One region of the Streptomyces sp. NPDC056169 genome, then DNA from elsewhere that is predicted to be linked to it. Evidence: riboswitches for the same ligand, from Rfam matches in the RefSeq annotation. Region 1 holds a riboswitch; each other region holds the start of a gene.
The links. Region 1 has a riboswitch for cobalamin ahead of ACFC0G_RS10560 (ribonucleoside-diphosphate reductase subunit alpha). Riboswitches for the same ligand answer to the same signal wherever they lie in the genome.
Positions count from the first base shown of each region.

Region 2: linked by a shared signal. The riboswitch ahead of ACFC0G_RS16075 (energy-coupling factor ABC transporter permease) and the one ahead of ACFC0G_RS10560 (ribonucleoside-diphosphate reductase subunit alpha) in region 1 are both predicted to bind cobalamin.
Region 3: linked by a shared signal. The riboswitch ahead of ACFC0G_RS00325 (cobalamin biosynthesis protein) and the one ahead of ACFC0G_RS10560 (ribonucleoside-diphosphate reductase subunit alpha) in region 1 are both predicted to bind cobalamin.

Region 1 is NZ_JBHJUO010000005.1:349,797-355,427, forward strand. It holds gene mctP (monocarboxylate uptake permease MctP) at 1-1,473, shown strand, start outside; gene ACFC0G_RS10555 (GNAT family N-acetyltransferase) at 1,556-2,056, shown strand; cobalamin riboswitch at 2,093-2,233, shown strand; gene ACFC0G_RS10560 (ribonucleoside-diphosphate reductase subunit alpha) at 2,365-4,737, shown strand; gene ACFC0G_RS10565 (ribonucleotide-diphosphate reductase subunit beta) at 4,737-5,631, shown strand, end outside.
Region 2 is NZ_JBHJUO010000009.1:3,676-9,306, reverse strand. It holds gene cbiQ (cobalt ECF transporter T component CbiQ) at 1-358, opposite strand, end outside; gene ACFC0G_RS16080 (energy-coupling factor ABC transporter substrate-binding protein) at 365-832, opposite strand; gene ACFC0G_RS16075 (energy-coupling factor ABC transporter permease) at 841-1,539, opposite strand; cobalamin riboswitch at 1,568-1,775, opposite strand; gene ACFC0G_RS16070 (RidA family protein) at 1,818-2,276, shown strand; gene ACFC0G_RS16065 (VOC family protein) at 2,317-2,709, opposite strand; gene ACFC0G_RS16060 (ArsR/SmtB family transcription factor) at 2,706-3,008, opposite strand; gene ACFC0G_RS16055 (PTS-dependent dihydroxyacetone kinase phosphotransferase subunit DhaM) at 3,067-3,480, opposite strand; gene dhaL (dihydroxyacetone kinase subunit DhaL) at 3,477-4,097, opposite strand; gene dhaK (dihydroxyacetone kinase subunit DhaK) at 4,153-5,145, opposite strand; gene ACFC0G_RS16040 (hypothetical protein) at 5,532-5,631, shown strand, end outside.
Region 3 is NZ_JBHJUO010000001.1:55,755-61,385, forward strand. It holds gene ACFC0G_RS00305 (hypothetical protein) at 1-361, opposite strand, end outside; gene ACFC0G_RS00310 (alpha/beta hydrolase) at 576-1,703, opposite strand; gene ACFC0G_RS00315 (anion permease) at 2,112-3,383, shown strand; gene ACFC0G_RS00320 (hypothetical protein) at 3,396-3,617, shown strand; cobalamin riboswitch at 3,753-3,885, shown strand; gene ACFC0G_RS00325 (cobalamin biosynthesis protein) at 3,919-4,905, shown strand; gene ACFC0G_RS00330 (cobyric acid synthase) at 4,902-5,631, shown strand, end outside.

The DNA of each region.
Region 1 (5,631 bases):
CTGCTCGGCGGCGACCTCTACACCGCGTACACCTTCGTCGCCGTCCCGGCGGCCATCTACGCGGCGGGCGCGGCCGGCTTCTTCGCCGTCCCGTACACGATCCTGGTGTACCCGCTGATCTTCACCTTCCTGCCGCGCCTCTGGTCGGTCTCGCACAAGCACGGGTACGTCACCACCTCGGACTTCGTGCGCGGCCGCTGGGACTCCAAGGGCCTCTCGCTCGCGGTGGCCGTCACCGGCATCCTCGCCACCATGCCGTACATCGCGCTCCAGCTCGTCGGCATCCAGGCCGTCCTGGACGTGATGGGCGTCGGCGGCGGCGAGACCACCCACTGGTTCATCAAGGACCTGCCGCTGCTCATCGCCTTCGGTGTCCTCGCGGCGTACACGTACTCCTCGGGCCTGCGCGCCCCCGCGCTCATCGCGTTCGTCAAGGACACCCTGATCTACATCGTCATCGCGGTGGCGATCATCTACATCCCGATCAAGCTCGGCGGCTTCGACGAGATCTTCGCCAAGGCGGGCGAGGCGTACGGGCAGACCAACCCGGCGACCGGCAAGCCGCGCGGCGCGCTCGTCCCCGGCGAGGCCGGGCAGTGGACGTACGCGACGCTGGCGCTCGGCTCGGCGCTCGCGCTCTTCATGTACCCGCACTCCATCACGGCGACCCTGTCGTCGCGGAGCCGTGAGGTCATCCGCCGCAACACCACGATCCTGCCGCTGTACTCGCTGATGCTGGGCCTGCTCGCGCTGCTCGGCTTCATGGCGATCGCCGCCGGGATCCAGGTCAAGAACGGCCAGCTCGCCATCCCGCAGCTCTTCGAGACCATGTTCCCGGACTGGTTCGCGGGCGTCGCGTTCGCCGCGATCGGCATCGGCGCGCTCGTCCCGGCCGCGATCATGTCGATCGCCGCGGCCAACCTCTTCACCCGCAACATCTACAAGGACTTCATCAAGCCGGACGCGACCCCGGCCCAGGAGACCAAGGTCTCCAAGCTGGTCTCGCTCTTGGTGAAGGTCGGCGCGCTGGCCTTCGTCCTCACCATGGACAAGACGGTCGCCATCAACTTCCAGCTGCTCGGCGGGATCTGGATCCTCCAGACCTTCCCGGCGCTGGTCGGCGGCCTCTTCACCCGCTGGTTCCACCGCTGGGCGCTGCTCGCCGGCTGGGCCGTCGGCATGGTCTACGGCACGGTCGCCGCGTACGGCGTCGCCAGCCCGACGCAGAAGCACTTCGGCGGCTCCTCCGCCGAGATCCCGGGCATCGGCGAGATCGGCTACATCGGCCTCACCGCGTTCGTCCTCAACGTCGTCGTCACGGTCGTCCTGACCTTCGTCCTCAAGGCCCTGAAGGCCCCCGAGGGCGTCGACGAGACCTCCCCGTCGGACTACACGGTCGACGCGCCGGCCCGCGCGGCGAAGCCGAAGCCGGACCCGCAGGCGGACCCGAAGGTCGGCGCCGGAGCGCACTGACCTCGCGGTACGACACAGGGGCCCGGGATCTCCGCCAGGAAATCCCGGGCCCCTTCCCGTACCCCCGGGGCACACTGCCCCCATGGACTTCACGATCAGGGCGGTACGGCCCGAGGAACACGAGGAGCTCGGGGAACTCACCGGGCTGACATACCTGAACGACGGGCTGCTGCTGTACGGCGAGGACGACTTCTACCTGGACGTACTGAAGGACACGGCCCGGCGGGCCCGCGAGGCCGAGGTGCTCGTCGCCGCCGACGAGGACGACCGGATCATCGGCGGGGTGACCTTCGCCCCCGGCTCCACCCCGTGGGCGGACATCGCCGTCGCCGGCGAGGCCGAGTTCCGGATGCTCGCGGTCGCTCCGGAGGCCCGCGGCAGGGGCGTCGGAGAGGCCCTCGTCCGCGCCTGTGCGGACCGCGCACGGGCCCTGCCGGGGTGCGCGCGGCTCGTGCTCTCCACCGACGCGAAGATGGTCTCGGCGCACCGGATCTACGAGCGGATGGGCTTCGTCCGCACCCCCGAGCGGGACTGGGAACCGATTCCCGGCCACCAGCTGCGGACCTACGCCCTGGAGTTCTGACACACGGACGACACAACATGTGGGGGGTTCTGCGAGCAGCGCCCCCCACATGTATGCTCGTCCTCGCTGTCGACGCAGGGAAATCCGGCGCGAATCCGGAACTGTCCCGCAACGGTGTGCTTCGTGTTGATTCGTACGAAGTGAGTCCGAGGACCTGCCGACAGCACACCCGGTCCAGCCGTTCCGGGTGTCACTGACGTCCGGGCCTCGCGGAGTGGGCCGGTGGACGCGGCGCGTCCTGTGTACGGATGCCCGCCTGCCCGCCTTCCCCCGCCGCGGCCCCGAGCCGAGCGAGGGAGAGCCCCCACGTGACCATCGCGCCCGCCGATCCGGCCACGGCGATCGAGAGCGACGGACCCGGCACCGTGCTGCTGCGGACCCTGACCGATCTCACCGCCGACCTCCCCGACACCGACCCCGGCAAGATCGCCGCCGCCGCGCTCCGCGGCCGCAGCGCCACGTCGGACGAGGCGGAACTGCGCGAGCTGGCCACCGAGGCGGCCGCCGGTCTGATCTCCGAGGACCCGGCCTACTCCCGGCTCGCCGCCCGGCTCCTGACGATCACCATCGCCGAAGAGGCCGCCGGCCAGGGCGCGGTCTGCTTCTCGGCCTCCGTGGCCGTCGGCCACCGCGAGGGCCTGATCGCCGACCGCACCGCCGACTTCGTCGCGCGGCACGCGGACCGCCTCGACGCGACCATCGACCAGACCGCCGACGACCGCTTCGGCTACTTCGGTCTGCGCACCCTCTTCTCGCGCTACCTGCTGCGCCACCCGATCACCCGCAAGGTGATCGAGACCCCGCAGCACTTCATGCTCCGCGTCGCCTGCGGCCTCGCCGAGGACGAGAGCGTCCGCGCGCTCGACGAGGTCGGCGCGCTGTACGGCCTGATGAGCCGCCTGGACTACCTGCCGTCCTCCCCCACGCTCTTCAACTCCGGCACCCGCCACCCGCAGATGTCCTCCTGCTACCTCCTCGACTCCCCGCAGGACGAGCTGGACTCCATCTACGACCGCTACCACCAGGTCGCGCGCCTCTCGAAGCACGCCGGCGGCATCGGGCTCTCCTACTCCCGCATCCGCGCCCGCGGTTCCCTCATCCGCGGCACCAACGGGCACTCCAACGGCATCGTCCCGTTCCTGAAGACCCTCGACGCCTCCGTCGCCGCCGTGAACCAGGGCGGCCGCCGCAAGGGCGCCGCCGCCGTCTACCTGGAGACCTGGCACGCGGACATCGAGGAGTTCCTGGAGCTCCGCGACAACACGGGCGAGGACCAGCGCCGTACGCACAACCTGAACCTGGCGCACTGGATCCCGGACGAGTTCATGCGCCGCGTCAACGCCGACGCCGACTGGTCGCTCTTCTCCCCGGCGGACGTGCCCGAGCTCGTCGACCTGTGGGGCGAGGAGTTCGACGCCGCCTACCGCGCCGCCGAGGCGAAGGGCCTGGCCCGCAAGACGATGCCGGCCCGCGACCTGTACGGCCGGATGATGCGGACCCTGGCCCAGACCGGCAACGGCTGGATGACCTTCAAGGACGCCTCGAACCGGACGGCCAACCAGACCGCCGAGCCCGGCCACACCGTCCACTCCTCCAACCTCTGCACGGAGATCCTGGAGGTCACGGACGACGGCGAGACCGCGGTCTGCAACCTGGGCTCGGTCAACCTCGGCGCGTTCGTGGACGTTTCGACCCAGGACATCGACTGGGAGCGGCTCGACGCGACCGTCCGCACGGCCGTCACCTTCCTCGACCGGGTCGTCGACATCAACTTCTACCCGACCGAGCAGGCCGGGCGTTCCAACGCCCGCTGGCGGCCGGTGGGCCTGGGCGCGATGGGCCTCCAGGACGTCTTCTTCCAGCTGAAGCTGCCGTTCGACTCCCCCGAGGCGCGCGCGCTGTCCACCCGTATCGCCGAGCGGATCATGCTCGCCGCGTACGAGGCCTCCGCCGACCTCGCCGAGCGCAGCGGCCCCGTCCCGGCCTGGGACAAGACGCGCACGGCCCGCGGTGTCCTGCACCCGGACCACTACGACGTCGAGCTCAACTGGCCGGAGCGCTGGGCGGCCCTGCGCGAGCGGATCGCCGCGGTCGGCATGCGCAACAGCCTGCTCCTGGCGATCGCGCCGACGGCGACCATCGCCTCGATCGCGGGCGTCTACGAGTGCATCGAGCCGCAGGTCTCCAACCTCTTCAAGCGCGAGACGCTGTCGGGCGAGTTCCTCCAGGTCAACTCGTACCTCGTCGACGAGCTGAAGCGGCTCGGCGTGTGGGACGCCCAGACCCGGGACGCGCTGCGCGACGCCAGCGGCTCGGTCGCGGGCTTCACCTGGATCCCGGCCGAGGTGCGCGAGCTGTACCGCACGGCCTGGGAGATCCCGCAGCGCGGCCTGATCGACATGGCCGCCGCGCGGACGCCGTTCCTCGACCAGTCGCAGTCCCTGAACCTGTTCCTGGAGACGCCGACGATCGGCAAGCTGTCGTCGATGTACGCGTACGCCTGGAAGCAGGGTCTGAAGACGACGTACTACCTGCGCTCCCGCCCGGCGACCCGGATCGCCCGCGCCGCCCAGGCCGCGACGCCCACCGCCGCCACCATCCCCGTCCAGCAGGCGACCCCCGACGCGGACGCCCTCGCCTGCTCCCTGGAAAACCCCGAGTCCTGCGAGGCCTGCCAGTGATGTCCCACCCGTCGCCCGACCACCACCCCTCATCGACGACGCTTCGCGCCGGCACCTCTTCCCTCAAGAAGAACCTCCTCGACCCGGGCTTCGAACTGACCCTCCGTCCGATGCGCTACCCGGACTTCTACGAGCGCTACCGCGACGCCATCAAGAACACGTGGACCGTCGAGGAGGTCGACCTCCACTCGGACGTCGCCGACCTCGCCAAGCTCACCCCCGGTGAGCAGCACATGATCGGCCGCCTCGTCGCCTTCTTCGCGACCGGCGACTCGATCGTGTCGAACAACCTCGTGCTGACGCTGTACAAGCACATCAACTCCCCCGAGGCGCGCCTGTACCTCTCGCGCCAGCTGTTCGAGGAGGCCGTGCACGTCCAGTTCTATCTGACGCTGCTCGACACCTACCTGCCCGACCCGGACGACCGCGCCGCCGCGTTCGACGCGGTCGAGGAGATCCCCTCCATCCGCGAGAAGGCGCAGTTCTGCTTCCGCTGGATGGACTCGGTGGAGAAGATCGACCGCCTGGAGACCCAGGCCGACCGCCGCCGCTTCCTGCTGAACCTGATCTGCTTCGCGGCGTGCATCGAGGGCCTGTTCTTCTACGGCGCCTTCGCGTACGTGTACTGGTTCCGGTCGCGCGGTCTGCTGCACGGCCTGGCGACCGGCACCAACTGGGTGTTCCGCGACGAGACGATGCACATGAACTTCGCCTTCGAGGTCGTGGACACCGTCCGCAAGGAGGAGCCGGAGCTCTTCGACGACGCCCTCCAGCAGCAGGTCACCGACATGCTGAAGGAGGCCGTGGAGGCGGAGCTGCAGTTCGGCCGCGACCTGTGCGGCGACGGCCTGCCGGGCATGAACACCGAGTCGATGCGCGAGTACCTCCAGTGCG
Region 2 (5,631 bases), on a different contig from region 1:
CGAAGAGCAGCACGCCCAGCGAGGCCGAAGCGGTCCGCAGCAGCAGCTCGCCCGCGTGGACGGGCCCGCCGGGCGCGAGGGCGACGAACCCCCGCGCCCCACCCACCTCGAAGAGGAGCGGCACCGCGCCCGTGACGCAGAACCCGAGCGGCACACGGAACGCCCGCCACAGCTGGCGGCCCGCCACGCCGGCCGGTCCGAGCAGGACCGCGAGCGTGGCCGCCGCGACGAGCACCGCGCCCGGCCACGGCGGCAGACACACCGCGCAGAGTGTGAGCCCGAAGCCGAGCAGGGCCTTCTCGGCGGGATGGCGGCGGCGCCAGCGACTGCTGTGCGCCGCCGCGTCGATCGGCAGCATGGGCGGCTACGCGCCCTTGCCTTCGACGGCGCCGGAGCCGGAGCCGGCCGCCGATACGGCTGCAGCCTCCCCGGGCGCCGCCGCCTCCCCGGGTGCTGCCGACTCCCCGGGCCGCGCCTCCACTCCTGCCTCCGCAGGCTGTGCCGCCGTTCCCTCGGTCTGCGCCGCCAGGGCGCGGGCCTCGCCCTGCCGGCGACCGCGCCGTACGCCGAAGTAGTACGCGAGGACACCGGCGCCGAGCGCGGCCTGGAGGGCGAACAGCGCCGACTCGATCTCCCCGGACGGCGGTTCGTACAGGGGGCTGAACCACGGTTCGTACTCCGGCTGGAGCTCCGTGATCGCGGTCTCCGCCTCCGCGTCCGCCCCGGTGAACGGCTCCTCCTTGTGGTCGCCGAGCCCCAGCGCGAGCGGCAGCACCGCGAGCGCGGCGACGACGAGCAGCAGCAGCGCGTTGATCTTCGTGTTCCGGCTCATGGTGACGCTCATCGCGCGGTCGCCTCCTCGGGTCGTTCGGCGCCGGGCCTGCCCAGCACGCCCAGCCGGGTCAACTCGCCCTTGCTGGACTGCGTGAGCAGCCGCATCACGAGCACGGTGAGCAGGCCCTCGCTCACCGCGAGCGGAATCTGCGTCACGGCGAAGATGGAACCGAACTTGGCCAGGGCGCCCAGCACGCCGCTGCCCTGGTCGGGGAAGGCCAGCGCGAGCTGCACGCTCGTGACGCAGTACGTCGACAGATCGGCGACGAACGCGCCGAAGAAGACGGCGACCATCAGCGGCGCGCCGAACCGGCGCACCAGCAGATAGGTCCCGTACCCCGCCCAGGGCCCGACGATCGCCATCGAGAAGGCGTTGGCGCCCAGCGTGGTGAGCCCGCCGTGGGCGAGCAGCAAGGCCTGGAAGAGCAGAGTGATCGTCCCGAGGACCGCCATGATCGGCGGCCGGAAGAGGATCGCGCCCAGGCCCGTACCCGTCGGATGCGAGCAACTGCCCGTCACGGAAGGGAGCTTGAGCGCGGACAGGACGAACGTGAAGGCGCCGGCGGCGCCGAGCAGCAGGGTGGACTCGGGGTTGGACCGCACCTCGCGGGTGAGCGCGCGGACCCCGTGGACGATGAACGGAGCGGCCGCGACGCCCCAGGCGGCGGCGTGAGCGGGGGGCAGATACCCCTCGGCTATATGCATGGTCGGGAGACCCTCTCCAGCACCTCGTGGATGGACAACGCACCCTGGCCGGTCTCCTGGCTGACGGTCATACGTCCCGACTCCGCCTTCCCACGCCGCGGCGGTCGCCCGCAGCGGTGCAGTGGCTTGCCCGGGGGCGTCTCCCTCGGGTGTGGAGCCGGAACTCCCGATCACAGTGGCGAGGGCCGCACCGGTACTTCACCGGTTTCCCGTACACCAAGGCCCTGCGACACTAGTGCGTTGATCAGGTGCATCACAACGCGAAGGGGTACGGACCGATGGGGAATGTCCGACAGACGGTCAGTTCCGGCTCACCGCTCGAACCGCAGATCGGGTTCTCCCGGGCCGTGCGCAAGGGCGCGCACGTGGCGGTCGCGGGGACGGCGCCCATCGGGGACGACGGGGCCACCGTCGCGCCCGGCGACGTGTACGGGCAGACCGTCAGGTGTCTGGATATCGCCGAGGCGGCGCTGAAGGCCGCGGGGGCGTCGGCGGAGGACGTCGTGCGGACGCGGATCATGCTCACCGACGTGACCCGCTGGAAGGAGGCCGCGCGCGCCCACGGCGAGCGGTTCGCGGAGGTGCGGCCGGTCACGACCTTCGTCGAGGTCTCGCGTTTCATCGACCCCGAATGGCTCGTCGAGATCGAGGTCGACGCCGTGCTCGACGCCGACCTCGACGCCGACCTCGACGCCGACCTCGACTCCAGCTTCGACGCCGGCCCCGACCTCGACTGACGTCCAGGAGGGTGACGCCCGGGAGGGCCGGCCGCTGGGACTACTGCGGCTTCGTCGCGATCTGGATGAGGTTGCCGCAGGTGTCGTCGAAGACGGCGGTGGTGACGGGGCCCATCTCCAGGGGCTCCTGGGTGAAGCGGACGCCGAGGCCGGTCAGGCGCTCGTACTCCGCCCGCACGTCGTCGACCGCGAACTGGGCCAGCGGGATGCCGTCCTGGACGAGCGTGTCGCGGTAGGGCTTGACGGCCGGGTGGCCGGCGGGCTCCAGGAGGAGTTCGGTGCCGGCGGGCTCGTCGGGCGAGACGACCGTCAGCCACCGGTCCGTCTCGCCCAGCGGGACGTCGTGCTTCTTCACGAAGCCGAGGATCTCGGTGTAGAAACGCTCGGCCTTGGCCTGGTCGTCGACGAAGACGCTGGTCAGATGGATCTTCATGGGGTGCTCTTCTCCGGTCCTGGGGTGTCGGGCACGGGCCACCGCTCGGTGATGTGCCGCAGGGGGGCCGTGTTCAGGTCGTGGAACTTGTAGCGGCCCTCCCGCCTGGTCTCGACGAGCCCGGCGGCCTCCAGCACCGTCAGGTGCTGGGAGACCCCCTGGCGCGAGATGCCGAGCTGATGCTTCATGCTCAGCCGCGAGCAGATCTCGAACAGTGTCTGTCCGGACTTCTCCGCGAGCTCGTCGAGGATCGTGCGGCGGGTGGGGTCGGCCAGGGCTTTGAAAAGGTCGTCGGCCACCACCCCAGGATAGGCAACTGTTCACTTGCCTATCAAGTCGACCCGGCCGAGACCCCCCTCACCGCTTGCGATAGGCGTACGCCTCCGAGGCCGCCGCGGCCACCGCGTCGAGATCCCCGCCCGCACTCGCCGTCACCAGGGCCGCGACCGCGCCCTCGACGAACGGCGCGTCGACCAGCCGGGCACGCTCCGGCAGCTCGTCGCCCTCGTCGAGCAGCGCCTTCACGGTCAGGACCGCGCTGCCCAGGTCGACCAGGAGCGCCACCCCGGCGCCGCCGTCGACGGCCTTCGCCGCCTCGCAGATCAGCTCGGCGCTCGTCCCCAGGCCGCCGTCGGGGAGCCCGCCCGCCGGCTGGATCGGCGTGGTCGCGCCGCCGCCCGCGAGGCCCTGCGCCAGTGCCGCCACCGAGGCCGCCACATCCGCGCTGTGCGAGACCAGCACGATGCCGACCGGCGCCGCCGCCGCGCTCATGCCGCCCCCTCCGACCGGGCCGTCCCGGCGAGCTCCGCGAAGAGCAGCGCCGACGATGTCGCCCCCGGATCCTGGTGCCCGATCGACCGCTCGCCGAGATAGCTGGCCCTCCCCTTGCGGGCCTGGAGGGGTACGGTCGCGAGGGCGCCCTCCTCGGCCGCCGCGCGCGCCGCCGCGAACGAGCTCCGCAGCCCCTCCACGGCCGGGACGAGCGCGTCCAGCATCGTCTTGTCCCCCACCTGCGCGCCGCCCAGCTGGGACACGGCGGCCACACCGACGCCGAACGCCTCCGCCAGCTGCTCCCTGCCGACGCGCTCGTCCTCGCCCAGCGCCTTGCCCGTACGGCGCAGCAGCGTCCCGTACAGCGGCCCCGAGGCCCCGCCCACCGTGGAGATCAGCTGCCGTCCGGCGGCGACGAGCACCGCGCCGGGCGTCGCGGGCGGCTCCTTCGCCAGCAGCTCCGCCACGGCCGTGAACCCGCGCTTCAGATTGACACCGTGGTCGGCGTCGCCGATCGCCGAGTCCAGTTCGGTGAGCCGATCGGCCTCACGGTCCACGGCCCCGGCCACGGCCTCCAGCCACCGCACCAGAAACTCCGCACCGAACGTCTCACTCATACCGTCTCCCACTCCCACTCCCATTCCCTCGCCCTACCCGCTCCCACCCGTCCCGTCACCGGCCCCAGCGGAGCGCGGGCGTCTGCACCGGCGCGTCCCACAGGCGCAGCAGCTCCTCGTCCACCTGGCAGAGGGTCACCGAGCAGCCGGCCATGTCGAGCGAGGTCACGTAGTTCCCGACGAGCGTCCGGGCCACCGGGATGTGGCGCTCGGCCAGTACCCGCTGCACCTCGGCGTTGAATCCGTACAGTTCGAGCAGCGGCGTCCCGCCCATCCCGTTGACCAGCGCGAGCACCGGCCCGGACGGTCGCAGGTCCTCGACGACCGCGTCGACGGCGTAGTCCGCGATCTCCCGCGAGGTCATCATGGGGCGCCGCTCACGCCCCGGCTCGCCGTGGATGCCGACGCCCAACTCTAGCTCGCCGTCGGGGAGATCGAAGGTGGGGCTGCCCTTGCCAGGGGTGGTGCACGCGCTCAGTGCGACCCCGAAGGACCGCGAGCGCTCGTCGACCCGGCGGGCGATCGCCTCCACCCGCTCCAGCGGAGCGCCCTCCTCGGCGGCGGCCCCCGCGATCTTCTCCACGAACAGCGTGCCCCCGGTCCCGCGCCGGCCCGCCGTGTACAGACTGTCCGTCACCGCCACGTCGTCGTCGACCAGGACCTTCGCGACCTGGATGCCCTCGTCCTCGGCGAGCTCCGCCGCCATCTCGAAGTTGAGCACGTCGCCGGTGTAGTTCTTGACGACGAACAGCACCCCGGCACCGCTGTCGACGGCCGCCGCGGCCCGCACCATCTGATCGGGCACGGGCGACGTGAAGACCTCCCCGGGGCACGCCGCCGCGAGCATCCCCGGCCCCACGAACCCTCCGTGCAACGGCTCGTGCCCGGAGCCGCCCCCGGACACCAGCGCGACCTTCCCGGCCACGGGCGCGTCCCGCCGCAGGACGATCCGCCGCTCCACGTCCACGGTCAGCTCGGGATGGGCGGCGGCCATCCCCCGCAGCGCGTCCGCGACGACCGTCTCCGGAACGTTGATCAACATCCTCACGGATACCTCCTGGTGAGATTGGCAGGCAAGCTGCTGAACGGGGTCTTTGCAGGTCAGAGCCAGTGAGACGAGTTGTGGATCTTGGCTGTTCATGACCTGGAAGGGCGGCCCCGCGCGGTACTGATGCTGAGTTCATGCTGACTTTTCTGACGATAGATCAGTCCAAGATCGGGCAGGCAGGCTTTGCATATGCGCAGCATGGTGAAATTGACGACGCTCGACCGTGCGCAGGCAGGCACAGGTGTGGAAGTGGTCAGGGGGGTGTCGGCGTTCAGCGACGCGGTTGGGCGGAGGGGTACTCGCCGAGGGCGGGAGTCGGCCCGGGCGAGATGACTCCGCTACGGGCGTGGACGGCGAGACCACATTCAAGTCCAAGATCTGACCATTTGGCGTCGCTGCAGGGGCTGATCACCTTGCGCGCCCGGGTCCCCGACGGCGGCGCCATGCTCGTCCTCCACCTCCACGAACGCCACCCCGAGCCCGCCG
Region 3 (5,631 bases), on a different contig from region 1:
AGGCGTCGAAGAGGGCGACCCAGCCGCGCAGGACGGCGGAGTCGTCCCGGTCCCAGGCGTGCAGCCGCCAGCCGGGGCGGGCGGTGTCGCCGTGGAGCTCGACGAGCCCCGCGAGCCGGGCGCGGTCCCAGCCGGCCCGGATCTGGCCGGGTGTCAGGTCCAGTGCGGCCGCGGCCCGTTCCTGGGCGGTGACGGCTTCGGCGCCGGCACGGAGGGCGGCTTCGGGACCGCGCTCGACGGCGGCCCAGCGGGCGATCCGTACGGCGTCGGCGAGGACCTGCCGGGCCTGGCGGGCGAGTTCCGCGCGGGGCGGAGTGCCCTCGGGCGGCCGCGGCGCCGGCCGGGTGCGCCGGGTCGTCACGGCCCGTCGGGCGGTGGCCAGCGCCCGCGGGCGGACGAGTCGGAGTCTGGAGTTGCGCGCCAATGGTTCATCGGGCTTTCGAGACGTCACGGGGGCAGTCTTCCCGCTGACGGCCCGAAAGCCCAATCGGAATCCGCAGCCCCGTCAGAACGGCCGTCGGAGGAGCCGCCGGAGGAAGGGGTGCGCGTCGCCGGAGCAGGCGTCGGAGCAGGGGTCAGAGCAAGGGGGTGAGGAAGCGGCGCAGGGCCTCTTCGTAGCGGACGGGGTCGGCGTTCCACATCGCCGCGTGCGGGGCGCGCCGGACCGTGTGCAGGGTGACCAGATCGGGGCGGCGGGCGGCGAGCTCGACGGACGGCTCCCAGGGGGCGAGCGTGTCGTCGGGGCCGTGCAGGAGGAGGACGGGGACGCGCAGGGCGCCGGGTGCGGAGGCGGCCTGGAGCCGGTCCGCGTGCGGACCCGTACGGGCCTGGGCGGCGCGGACGGCGAGCGGGAGCAGCGGTCCGGGGACGTGGTGGGCCGCGGCGAGGCCGCGGAGGGTGGCCTCCCAGTCGAGGACCGGGGAGTCGAGGACGAGGCCGCTGATCCGGTCGCGTACGCCCGACTCGGCGGCGGCGCGCAGGGCCATCGCGGCGCCGGTCCCCCAGCCGTGCAGGACGACCTTGGCGGCGCCGCGGCGGACGGCGTAGCGGATGGCGGCGTCGACGTCCCGCCACTCGGAGTCGCCGAGGTGGGCGAGACCGTCCGGGGAGGCGGGCGCCCCCTCGTCGCCGCGGTAGGCGGGGACGAGGACCGGGATCTTGCGCCGGTTGAAGAAGGGGACGAGGTTCAGGGGGTGCTCGCGGGTGGTGCCGAGGCCGTGCAGCGCGATCACCCACGTGGTGCGGGGGGCCGACACGAGCCAGCCGGGCAGGGGGCCGAGCTCGCCGGGGATCTCGACGTCCTCGTGCGCGAGCCCTAGGGCGCTGATCGGGGTGCCCCGGTGGAGCTGGGGGGTGAGGCGGACGCGGGCGCCGGGGCCGAGGACACCGAGCTCGACCCGTTCGAGGCGGCGGACGACGGTGTCGGCGGTGTGGGGGACCCGGTCGAGGACGGGGCCGAGGACGGCGTGGAGGCCGGGGGCCTCCATTCCGTACGTGCCGGGGCGCAGCGAGGCGAGGCTGCGGGTGAGGGTGATCCGTTCGGGTCCCGTGGCGTGCACGGTGAGTCTGGGGTCTCCCGGGAGTGGTCGTCCGGACGGCACCCTGAGGGCGACGTCGCTGGCGTACCGGCCGGCCGCTACCGCGGCCGCACCGACACCGATCAGGGTGGTGACGGCCGCTGCCGTCGCTGTAGCCGGGCGCACGCTCCCAGTGTCGGCAGGTCGCGGGCGGCCTGCCACCGGGCGGACCCGGCCGGGGGGCCTCGCACCTCCGAGGGGCCTCGCACCTCCGAGGGGGCCTCGCGCCTCCGGGGATCCCTCCCGCGAGTGACATGGCTCTCCTCGGCGGGGTCCCCCGGTCGGATGGTCCGGTCCAGGGAGCGGAACGGGGCGGCGGGGGGTGAACCGGGCAGGCTCGCCGGTGCCCCGTAACGGCCCGGATTACCCGGGGTCGCAGGGTGACCGCATCGTGGACGCACTCCCCGGCGGGGGGCTAAGCGGAATGTCTTGACACCGGATGGGGACACCACGTCGCCCGCCCCAGTTCATCTTCCGTTCACCCAGGTTGCTTACGTTCGTCGAGCCACTGACGTCAAACGATTGCCTGGGTAAATGGAACACATCACGCTGCTGCTCGCCATTGTGGTCGTGACAGCTCTCGTGTTCGATTTCACGAACGGTTTCCACGACACCGCCAACGCGATGGCCACGACCATCTCGACCGGTGCACTCAAGCCCAAGACGGCGGTGGCCATGTCCGCCGTGCTGAACCTCGTCGGCGCGTTCCTGTCCGTGGAGGTCGCCAAGACGATCTCCGGCGGGATCATCAACGAAGAGGGCATTCGTACAGAAGTGATCTTCGCGGCGCTCGTGGGCGCCATCCTGTGGAACCTGCTGACCTGGCTCCTGGGCCTGCCGTCCAGCTCCTCCCACGCGCTCTTCGGCGGCCTCATCGGCGCAGCGGTCATGTCGGCCGGCTGGTCGGCCGTGAACGGCCCCACCATCGTCACCAAGGTCCTCATCCCGGCCGTCGCCGCGCCGATCGTCGCCGGCCTCGCCGCGATGCTGGCCACCCGGCTGACGTACAAGATCGGCGCCAAGACCGAGGCGAAGCACACCGCCAAGGGCTACCGGGTCGGCCAGATCGCCTCCGCGGGTCTCGTCTCCCTCGCCCACGGCACCAACGACGCCCAGAAGACGATGGGCATCATCACCCTCGCCCTGGTCACCCAGGGCGTCGTCGCCCCCGGCTCCAACCCGCCTCTCTGGGTCATCGTCGCCGCCGGCGTCGCGATCGCGCTCGGCACCTACCTCGGCGGCTGGCGCATCATCCGCACCATGGGCAAGGGCCTCACCGACCTCCAGCCGCAGCAGGGCTTCGCCGCCCAGACCAGCGCCGCCACGGTCATCCTCGCCTCCTCGCACCTCGGCTTCTCCCTCTCCACCACCCAGTCCTGCTCGGGTGCCGTGATGGGCGCGGGCCTCGGCCGCAAGGGCGGCGTCGTCCGCTGGTCGACCGCGACCCGGATGTTCGTCGCCTGGGGCCTGACCCTGCCCGCCGCCGCCCTCGTCGGCGCCGGTGCCGAGTTCCTCACCAAGCAGGGCCCCTGGGGCATCGCCGCCGTCGCGGTCCTGCTGGTCTCCGGCTCGGCCGTCATCTGGTCGCTGTCCCGCCGCAAGCCGGTCGACCACAACAACGTCACCGACGACGACCTCGACGGCGAGTCCGAGCCCGCGGGTGTGGTGACCACCGCCATCGCGGCCGTCACCCCGCCGCCGGCCGGTTCCGTCGCCGCCGTCGCGGACGAGGACCTCAAGACCACCATCCCCTCGCCGGTCCCCACGGACCCGGCCGCTCCCCCGGCCCCCGCCGCAGCGGTGTAAGGAACCAACGACATGAAGATCGACTGGGCAGCTCTCGGCGCCGTCTTCGGGGTCAGCCTCGTGGCGACCGTCGCCCTCGTGGGCCTCTTCACCCTCGGCATCATCGGCCTCTCCAAGCAGGAGCAGGCCGCCGCCCAGGGCGGCTCGGCCACGATGGCCCGCACCGGCGCCTACGCCTGCTTCGCCCTGTGCGTGGCGGCCGTGGCGTACGGCATCTATCTGATCGTCGCCTGACGGTCCTCTCTGTACGACGGCCGGGCGGTCCGCACCTTCGGGTGCGACCGCCCGGCCGTCGTGTGTGTGGTCCGTGTTTGTGGTGCTTCGCACAGTGACCTGTCGCAGGTCAAGGGTGAGTTGACGGGTGTTCGCGGGCCGTGGTGGACTGCCGAGGCCATTACGGCGGCAGCAGAGGAAGTCCGGTGCGAATCCGGCGCGGTCCCGCCACTGTGACCGGATCCGACGGGTCCGGAAGTCAGGAACTCTCGCCGCCGGTCACGTCGATCCAGGGCGCGGACCCTGAGTGAGGACCTGCGCCATGCCCGGCCGCACCAGAACCAGCCGCCTTTCCCCGGACGGATTCGCGTACGGCGCGGCCCTCGGGCTCGCCGTCGACCGGCTCGTCGGCGATCCCCGCCGCGGACACCCCGTCGCCGCCTTCGGCCGGGCCGCCGCCGCGGTCGAACAGCGCCTCCACCACGACCACCGCGGCTGGGGCGCCCTGCACACCGCCGTCTGCGCCGGCTCCACCGCCGCCCTCGGCGCGCTCGCCGCCCGGGCCGTCCGGGACCGGCCGGCCGCCGCCGTGGCGCTCACCGCCGCCTCCGTCTGGGCCGTCGTCGGCGGGACGACCCTGGGCCGCGAGGCCCGTGCGATCGGCGGGGCGCTCGCCGTCGGGGACCTGGACGTCGCCCGGGAGCGGCTGCCGCACCTGTGCGGGCGCGACCCGCAGTCCCTGGACGGTCCCGCGATGGCCCGCGCGGTCGTCGAGTCCGTCGCCGAGAACACCTCCGACGCCGTGGTCGGCGCCCTCTTCTGGGGCGCGGTCGCCGGCGTGCCGGGCCTCGTCGCCTTCCGGGCCGTCAACACCCTCGACGCGATGGTCGGCCACAAGTCCCCGCGCCACCGCCGCTTCGGCTGGGCCTCGGCCCGGCTCGACGACGTGGCCGGCTGGCCCGGAGCCCGGCTGACGGCCGTCGCCGCGACGCTCGCCGGAGGGAATCCGCGCGGGGCCGTACGGGCCTGGCGGGCGGACGCGGACCGGCACCCGAGCCCCAACGCGGGGCCCGTCGAGGCCTCGTTCGCGGGCGCCCTCGGCGTACGGCTCGGGGGGACCCTCTCGTACGGCGGGCGGGTCGAGCACCGGCCCGTGCTGAACGGGGAAGGGCGGCCCGTCGAGGTCGCCGACATCGACCGGGCGGTCCGGCTCTCGCGCCGGGTCACCGCCGTGACCCTGGCCGCCTGTGTCGGCGGCCGCATGATCATCGGTGCTGCCGTGAAGAACGCGAAGCGGAGGAACGCATGAGGGGTGGGGGCCTGCTGGTCGCCGGGACCACGTCCGACGCCGGCAAGAGCGTCGTGACGGCCGGCATCTGCCGCTGGCTGGTCCGCAAGGGCCTGAAGGTGGCGCCGTTCAAGGGACAGAACATGTCCCTCAACTCCTTCGTGACCCGCGAGGGCGCCGAGATCGGGCGGGCCCAGGCCATGCAGGCCCAGGCCGCCCGGGTCGAGCCGACCGCGCTCATGAACCCGGTCCTGCTCAAGCCGGGCAGCGACCGCTCCAGCCAGGTCGTCCTGATGGGCAAGCCGGTGGGCGAGCTGTCCGCCCGCGGCTACCACGGCGGGCGGCAGAAGGAACTCTTCGAGCCGGTGATGGCGTGCCTGGAGGAACTCCGGGGCATGTACGACGCCGTGATCTGCGAGGGGGCGGGCAGTCCGGCCGAGATCAACCTGCGGCGCACGGACATCGTGAACATGGGCATCGCGCGGGCCGCGCGGCTGCCCGTGGTCGTGGTCGGCGACATCGACCGGGGCGGGGTCTTCGCCCAGTTCTTCGGGACGACGGCGCTGCTGAGCCCCGAGGACCAGTCGCTCGTCGCCGGATACCTCGTGAACAAGTTCCGGGGCGACGTGACCCTCCTCGAACCCGGCCTCGACATGCTGCACGGGCTGACCGGGCGGCGGACCTTCGGCGTCCTGCCGTACGCGCACGGGCTCGGCATCGACGAGGAGGACGGCCTCCGGGTCTCGC